Regions from separate parts of the Streptomyces sp. SLBN-118 genome, predicted to be linked through region 1. Evidence: riboswitches for the same ligand, from Rfam matches in the RefSeq annotation. Region 1 holds a riboswitch; the other holds the start of a gene.
What was found. A riboswitch is a leader RNA that binds a small molecule or an ion and turns the genes downstream of it on or off. The one in region 1 is predicted to bind cobalamin.
Positions count from the first base shown of each region.

Region 2: linked by a shared signal. The riboswitch ahead of FBY35_RS25855 (cobalamin biosynthesis protein) and the one ahead of FBY35_RS28405 (prenyltransferase/squalene oxidase repeat-containing protein) in region 1 are both predicted to bind cobalamin.

Region 1 is NZ_VFNP01000002.1:2,138,184-2,142,240, forward strand. It holds gene FBY35_RS28395 (aldehyde dehydrogenase) at 1-694, opposite strand, end outside; gene FBY35_RS28400 (MBL fold metallo-hydrolase) at 802-1,839, shown strand; cobalamin riboswitch at 1,927-2,061, shown strand; gene FBY35_RS28405 (prenyltransferase/squalene oxidase repeat-containing protein) at 2,173-3,390, shown strand; gene FBY35_RS28410 (SCO2322 family protein) at 3,390-4,040, shown strand.
Region 2 is NZ_VFNP01000002.1:1,578,945-1,583,001, reverse strand. It holds gene cobN (cobaltochelatase subunit CobN) at 1-113, opposite strand, end outside; gene FBY35_RS25860 (cobyric acid synthase) at 110-1,627, opposite strand; gene FBY35_RS25855 (cobalamin biosynthesis protein) at 1,624-2,589, opposite strand; cobalamin riboswitch at 2,695-2,837, opposite strand; gene FBY35_RS25850 (hypothetical protein) at 2,946-3,167, opposite strand; gene FBY35_RS25845 (inorganic phosphate transporter) at 3,180-4,057, opposite strand, start outside.

The DNA.
Region 1 (4,057 bases):
ACCCGGTGAAGGACACCTTGTCGATCCCGGGGTGCCCGACCAGATACTCGCTCACCTCGCGGTCCGCGGGCAGGATCGACAGAACACCGTCCGGCAGTCCGGCCTCCTTGGCGATCTCCCCGAGGATGTACGAGTCGAGGGGCGACTCGGGCGACGGCTTGAGCACGACCGCACAACCGGCGAGCAGCGCGGGCCCGAGCTTGGCGGCGGCGGTGAACTGCGGCACGTTCCACGGCACGACGGCCGCGACGACCCCAACGGGCTCCCGCCGCACCAGAATCGGCCCGAGCACCCCGGCCCGCCGCTCCTCGTGCTCGTAACCGCGCGCGACGGTGATGGCCGCGTCCCAGACCATCATCGCGCCGAGCGCCTGCGCGAGCACGCTCCAGGAGTACGGGGAGCCGTTCTGCGAGCTGATGGACCGGGCGATCTCCTCGTGCCGTACGGCGATGGCGTCCTTGATCCGCGACACGACGCCGATCCGCTCCTCCAGGGCCATGCGCGGCCACGGCCCGTGATCAAACGCCTCCCGCGCGACGGCCACGGCACGGTCGACATCCGCCCGGGAGGCGTGGGGCACACGCCCGATGACCTGCTCGGTGTGCGGCGAGACGACCTCGATGGCGTCGCCGCCGATGGGATCGGTCAACTCCCCGCCGATGAACAGCTTTCCGTGTTCGACAAGCTCGGTCATGGCTGCTGCCTCCCGGGGGGCCGACGCTTCTGACGCAGTTTCAGAACTGATACCAGTTCTAGTTATAGTGAGCAATGGCCCTGCCGCCGACGAGAGATGAGAGCCTCATGACTCCGGTGATCGACCACGGCGGTGGCGTCTGGTCCATCGAGGTGCCCATCCCCGACAACCCCCTCGGCCACACCCTCGTCCACCTCCTCGACACCGACCGCGGACCCGTCCTCATCGACACCGGCTGGGACGACCCCGCCTCCTGGGACACCCTCGTCGCCGGGCTCGGCTCCCTCGGGGTCGGCGTCGGTGATGTTCACGGCGTCGTCATCACCCATCACCATCCCGACCACCACGGACTGTCCGGGCAGGTGCGTGAGGCGTCCGGGGCCTGGGTCGCGATGCATGCCGCCGACAGTGCCGTCGTGCGGCGGATCCGCGAGGCCGAACCCGAGGTCTGGCTCGACTACTTGACCGACAAGCTCACCAGAGCCGGTGCGCCCGACGAGCACACCCGCCCGCTGCGCGAGGCCCGCGCGTCGGGGCGGATGCGTACGCTGCCCGGACTGCGGGCCGCCCTGCCCGACCGGGAGATCGTGCCCGGTGAGCTGCTCGATCTGGCGGGGCGACGGCTACGCGCGATCTGGACGCCGGGGCACACGCCCGGACACGTCTGCCTGCACCTGGAGGAGGACCATCCCGCGAACCGGCCCGGGAACGGCAGGCTGTTCTCCGGCGACCATCTGCTGCCCGAGATCACCCCGCACATCGGCCTGTACGAGGACCCGGACGACGCCACCGTCGCCGACCCGCTCGGTGACTATCTCGACTCGCTGGAACGCATCGGGCGCCTCGCCCCTGCCGAAGTGCTCCCGGCGCACCAGTACGCCTTCCCCGACGCGGCCTCCCGCGTACGGGAATTGCTCGCCCACCACGAGGAGCGTCTGGCCGGGTTGCTCGCGCTGCTCGCCGAGCCGCTCACCCCGTGGCAGGTCGCCGAGCGCATGGAGTGGAATCGGCCCTGGGACCGGATTCCGTACGGGTCGCGGAACATCGCGGTCTCGGAGGCGGAGGCGCATCTGCGCAGGCTGGTGAAGCTGGGACGGGCCGAGGTGCGGACGGCCGGTGCCCCCACCTCGTACGTGGCGGTCTGACCGGGGTCGTCGCACCAGGCAGCCGCGCGCCGCGGACCTTTCCGCGCGGCCGTGCGCCGGGGGATGCGCCCCGTCGGGTGCTGGTGACCGCCGGGTACAGTGAGCGCGTCGTCATCACACCCGTACGGGGGAAAGCCGGTGCAAATCCGGCACTGACCCGCAACCGTGAGCCGCCGTCGCAGGCGGTGAGTCGGAATGCCCCGTACACACGTGTGACCGGCTCGCGCCACCGGCAGCCCGCCGGTGGCCGGCACCGTCGAGGAATACGGAGCCGGAGCCCCGGTGCCCGAGCGCGCCTGTGCCCGGCTCCCCAGTGGAGAGGCACCGCCCGCCATGACCGTTCGCCGCAGCGCAGCCGCGCTCGCCGCATCCGCCGTACTCTGCGTGGCCGCTGCCCCCGCTGCCGTCGCGGCGCCGACGCCGACGCCCCCGGTCCCCTCGGGTCTGTACGGCACCGGCGACCCGACCTATGACGGCGTCTGGCGGCAGTCGCTCGCCCTGCTCGCGCAGGACACCGTGGGCGTGCGGCCCGCGGCGAAGGCGGTCGACTGGCTGACCGGACAGCAGTGCGACGGCGGGGCCTTCCCCTCGTACCGCGCGGACACGGCCAAGCCGTGCGACGCCAAGCTGCCGCTGGACTCCAACGCCACCGCGGCCGCGGTGCAGGCTCTCGCGGCGCTCGGCGGGCAGGACGCCGCCGTGAAGAAGTCGGTGGGCTGGCTGAAGTCCGTACAGAACGCGGACGGCGGCTGGAGCTACAACCCCGGCGGGGCCAGCGACGCGAACTCCACGTCGATCGTGATCGGCGCACTGGCGGCGGCGGGCGAGAAGCCGGAAGGGGTGAAGTCGAAGGGTGGCAAGACCCCGTACGACGCGCTGCTGACGTTCGCGCAGCCGTGCGGCGGGAAGAACGGCGGCGCGTTCGTCTACCAGCCGAAGCAGCCGGGAATCGTCGCGGACTCGACCGCGGCGGCGGTCCTCGGGGCGCACGGCATGACGTTCGTCGCCACCGCAGGCGCGAGGGACGCGAAGGGGACGGTCTGCGAGACGTCGTCGACGACGGTCGAGGGTGCCGCGCACAACGGCGCGGCCTACCTGGCGAACGCGCTCGCCAAGACCGGCCACCTCAACACTCCCCCGATGCCGGGCTCCGAGGACCCTGCCGAGAAGCCGGACTTCGGGAACACGGCGGACGCGGTCGTGGCGCTCAGCGCGCAGGGCCTGGGCGACCAGGCGAAGCAGCCGCTTCAGTGGCTGGAAAAGAACTCCGCGGCGTGGGCGAAGGGCGCGGGTCCGGCGGCGTACGCACAGCTGATCTTCGCGGCTCACGCGGCCGGTGGGGACCCGAAGACCTTCGGGGGTACGGACCTGGTGGCGGGCCTGAACGCGACGGGCCCCGCGCCTCAGAAGGCCGCGGTGGCCGAGACGAAGGCCCCCGCCGCCGACTCCGACTCCGACATGTCTGCCTGGTGGATCGTCGGCGTCTTCTTCGTCGCGAGCATAGGCGTCGGCATCCTGATCAGCGGCCGCCGGAAGAACCAGCAGCGCTGATGCGTACGCGACTTCTCTCCCTGGTCCTCGCGCTCGGCGCCGCGCTGACAGTGCTGGGCGCGGGGCCGGCGCAGGCGGCCGGGTACCGCTACTGGTCGTTCTGGCAGAGCAGTGGCGACACCTGGACCTACGCCACCGAGGGCCCGGCCACGGCTCGGCCCGAGGACGGCGCGGTGAACGGCTTCCGCTTCTCGGTGAGCGAGGACGGCGCGGACTCGGCACGGCCGCGCAGGGCGCCCGACTTCGCGGCGATCTGCGCCGGTACGCCCGCGAAGGCGGACGCCAAGCGGATCGCCCTCGTCATCGACTCCGGCACCCCGGCGGACGCCCCGTCGGGTGAGACGCCGCACACGCTGAGGGTGGCGTGCGCGCAGGTGCCGAAGGACGCGACGAGCGCGGAAGCGCTGGCGTCGGTGGCGAAGCCGCTGCGCTACAACAGCGAGGCGCTGCTGTGCGCGATCTCGGGCTACCCGAAGACGGGCTGCGGCGAACAGGTCGCACCGTCCGAGCCGAAGTCGTCCGCATCACCGAAGCCTTCGGCGGGCGGCAAGGACGATGGCGGCCCGTCGGTCGGCGTCGTCGCGGGCATCGCGGCGGTGGCAGCGCTGGGAGCGGCGGCGGTGTGGCAGTCCCGTCGCCGAAGGCGATGACGACGACCCCCGGCCTG
Region 2 (4,057 bases), 560 kb from region 1:
AGTTCCGCCGCCACGTCGACGCGGGTGGGGTTGCCGATCCGGTACGGCGCCCCGGAGGCCCGGGCCGCCAGCAGATCGGTGTCGGCCGTGGACAGCAACAGCACGGTGCTCATGGCGCTCCCGGTGGAATGAAGGGCAGTCCCGACGGAGCGCCCGACTCGATGAGCCGCAACAGCGCGTCCGTGTCCGCGTGTTCTTCGATCAGGTCGCCGAGGCGGTCGAGCTGCTCCTCGCGCAGGACCCCGAAGCTGGTGTCCGGCGCCGGTACGAAACGCCGTCCCGAGGCCGCTGCCACCTCCCGCAGAAAGGCGCGCCTGAAGCCGTCGCTCTCCAGCGAGCCGTGCCAGTGAGTGCCCCACACGGGTCCGACACGGCAGCCGTCCAAGAAGGGCTCTCCGCCCAGCACTTCGGCGACCCCGTGATGGATCTCGTATCCCTCGACACTCTCGCCGAGCGCCGCGCCCACGGGCCGTGCGAGGGTCTTGTCCCGGGCGAAACGCACCCGTACCGGCAGCAGGTCGAGGCCGTCGACGGTGCCCGCGCGCGACTCCACGTCGTCCTCGATGAGCTCGCCCAGCATCTGGAAGCCGCCGCAGATGCCGAGCACCGGCCGCCCCTCGGCGGCCCGGCGTGCCAACGCGTCCGCGAGACCGCGCTCACGCAGCCAGCCGAGCGCCTTGACCGTGCCCCTCGTGCCCGGCACGACCGCCAGATCGGCGTCGGCCAGCTCCTCGGCCCGGTCCACGAAGCGCACGACGACGCCGGGTTCCGCGGCGAGCGCGTCCACGTCCGTGAAGTTCGACATCAGCGGTACGGCGCACACGGCGACGCGCAGCACGTCCTCGCCGACGGGCGGCGCGACCACCGACTCCCGTACCGCGCCGCGCAACGAGACCCGCAGCCCGTCCTCCTCGTCGATACCGAGGCCGTGCGCGAAGGGCAGCACGCCGTAGGTGTGCCGCCCCGTCAGCCCGTGCAGCATCTCCAGGCCGGGTTCGAGGAGCGTCACATCGCCCCGGAACTTGTTGACCAGATAGCCCGCGATCAGCGCCTGGTCCTCGGGGGCGAGCAGCGCCGTGGTACCGAAGAAGGAGGCGAAGACGCCGCCGCGGTCGATGTCTCCGACCACGAGCACCGGAAGGCGAGCGGCCCGTGCGATGCCCATGTTCACGATGTCCGTACGCCGCAGATTGATCTCGGCAGGACTGCCCGCCCCCTCGCAGATCACAGCTTCATACGTGCCCCGCAGCTCCTCCAGGCACTCCACGACGGTCCCGAACAGAGCCTCCTGCCGCCCCCCGTGGTAGCCACGGGCGCTGAGTTCACCCACCGGCCTGCCCATCAGCACGACCTGACTCGAACGGTCGCTGCCGGGCTTGAGCAGCACCGGGTTCATCAGCGCGCTCGGCTCCACGCGCGCCGCCTGCGCCTGCATGGCCTGCGCCCGCCCGATCTCCGCGCCCTCACGCGTGACGAACGAGTTGAGCGACATGTTCTGCCCCTTGAAGGGTGCGACCTTCACCCCCTGCCGCACCAGCCAGCGGCAGATCCCCGCCGTCACGACGCTCTTTCCGGCGTCGGACGTGGTTCCCGCGACCAGCAGTCCGCCGCCCCTGCGCCCGCTCATCCCCGCCCCTTTCCCGCGCGCCGCGCGCGCAGCGCATGCCCCGCGAGGCGCCCGGCCGCGCAGGTGGCGAGTGTCAGCCAGCCGATGCGGCGCGAGAGCCGTACGGCGCGTTCGATGTCGCCGAACTGCACAGGGCGGCCGTCGCCGTTGAGTACGGGACGGTGCTCGACGCGTCCGCCGTAGGAGAGCGTTCCGCCGAGCCGTACCCCGAGCGCACCGGCGAAAGCCGCCTCCACGGGACCAGCGTTGGGGCTCGGGTGCTTCTTCGCGTCGTCCCGCCAGGCGCGGGCGGCCCCGCGCGCGTCCCCGCCCGCGAGCACCGCCAGCGCCGCGGTGAGCCTGGCGCCCGGCCAGCCCGCGACATCGTCGAGCCGTGCCGAGGCCCAGCCGAACCGCCGGTACCGGGGTGACTTGTGCCCGACCATCGCGTCCAGCGTGTTGACCGCCCGGAAGCCGACCAGGCCGGGCACGCCCGCGAGCGCTCCCCACACAAGCGCGCCCACCACGGCGTCGGAGGTGTTCTCGGCAACGGATTCGACGACGGCGCGCGCGATCTGCTGCTCGTTCAGGGCCTGCGGATCGCGCCCGCACAGATGCGGCAACCGCTCCCGGGCCACGTCCACGTCCCCGGCGGCCAGCGCGCCACCGATGGCCCGTGCCTCCCGGCCCAGGGACGTGCCGCCGACGACGGCCCAGGTGGTGGCGGCGGTCAGCGCGACCGACGCGGCCGAGCGGCCCCGCAGTCCACGGCTCAGCAGTGCGGCGGCAGCGGCAGCGCCTCCGGCGCACACCACGGTGTGCAGCGCGCCCCACCCCCGGTGGTCACGCCACAGCACACCCTCGACACCACCCGCGGCCCGCCCGAACGCGGCGACCGGATGCCCTCGGCGGGGATCGCCCAGAAGCAGGTCACCGGCCAGGCCGGCGGTGGCGCCGTACACGAATCGACGGTCGGCACGCATCGGTTCAGCCCGTCGTTCCGCCTCGCAGGAACCTCGTACTCACAGCAGGGACCGAACCGCAGCCGCGCATGGCGATATGTCCTCACTCAGGGTGTCCGCGCCCTGGTTCGACGTGACCGGCGGTGAGAGTTCCTGGCTTCCGGGGGAGTGCTCCCCCGTGACAGTGGCGGGACCGCGCCGGATTCGCACCGGCTTCCTCTTCTGCCGCCGTAGATGGCCCCGGCAGTCCACCACGCTGCGAGAAGGGCCGTCAACTGGCCTTTGACCTGCACGGGGAGAGTGTGTTGGGGCACACACGCGGGCCGGGTCACCCGATGGGGTGACCCGGCCCGGACCCGAGGTGTCTGAAGCGGCTGTCAGGTGACGATCAGGTAGATCCCGTACGCCACGGCTGCCGCGCAGAGCGCGAAGCACGCGTACGCCCCGGTGCGCGCCAGGACCGCGGAGCCGCCGCTCGCGGCCGCGGACTCCTGCCTGGTCAGGCCCACCACGCCCAGGGTGAACAGAGCCACCAGGGCGACGGTGGCGACCAGGCTCACGCCGAAGACGGAGCCGAGTGCTGCCCAGTCGATTTTCATGCTGTTCTGTCCTTACACCGTGGCCGGACGCGTCGGCTCGGAGCCGGAGGCGGGGGCCGGAGCCGGGATGGTCGTCTTCATGTCCTGCGCGGGCGTGCCCGCCGGCGGCGGGGCGACGGCCGCGATGGCCGCGGTCACGACGCCCGCGGGTTCGGCGTCCGTGTCATTGACGTTGGTGTGGTCGACCACCTGGCGGCGGGAGACGAACCAGATCGCGGCGCAGGCGCCGATCAGGAAGGCCGCGACGACCGCGACACCCCAGTCGCCCTGCTTGGTCACGAACTCCGAGCCCGCGGCGACCAGAGCGGCGGCGGGCAGCGTCAGGCCCCAGGCGACGAACATCCGGGTGGCGGTGGACCAGCGGACCACGCCGCCCTTGCGGCCCAGGCCCGCGCCCATCACGGCGCCGGAGCACGAGTGCGTCGTCGACAGCGAGAAGCCGAGGTTGGAGGAGGCGAGGATGACGCTGGCCGCACTTGTCTGGGCGGCGAAGCCCTGCTGCGGCTGAAGGTCGGTCAGGCCCTTGCCCATGGTGCGGATGATGCGCCAGCCGCCGAGGTAGGTGCCCATCGCGATCGCGAGACCGGCGGAGAGGATGACCCACATCGGAGGGTTGGAGCCGGGCGAGAGCACTCCGCCGGCGATGAGCGCCAGCGTGATGATGCCCATCGTCTTCTGGGCGTCGTTGGTGCCGTGGGCGAGGGAGACAAGGCCGGCCGAGGCGACCTGGCCGGCGCGGTAGCCCTTCGCGGTGGCCTTCTCGTCGGCGTTCTTGCCGATCTTGTACGTGAGCCGGGAAGCCAGGAAGGCGGCGATGCCGGCCACCAGGGGAGCGGCGATCGCGGGGATCAGGACCTTGGTGACGACGGTGCCGCCGTTGACGCCGCCGA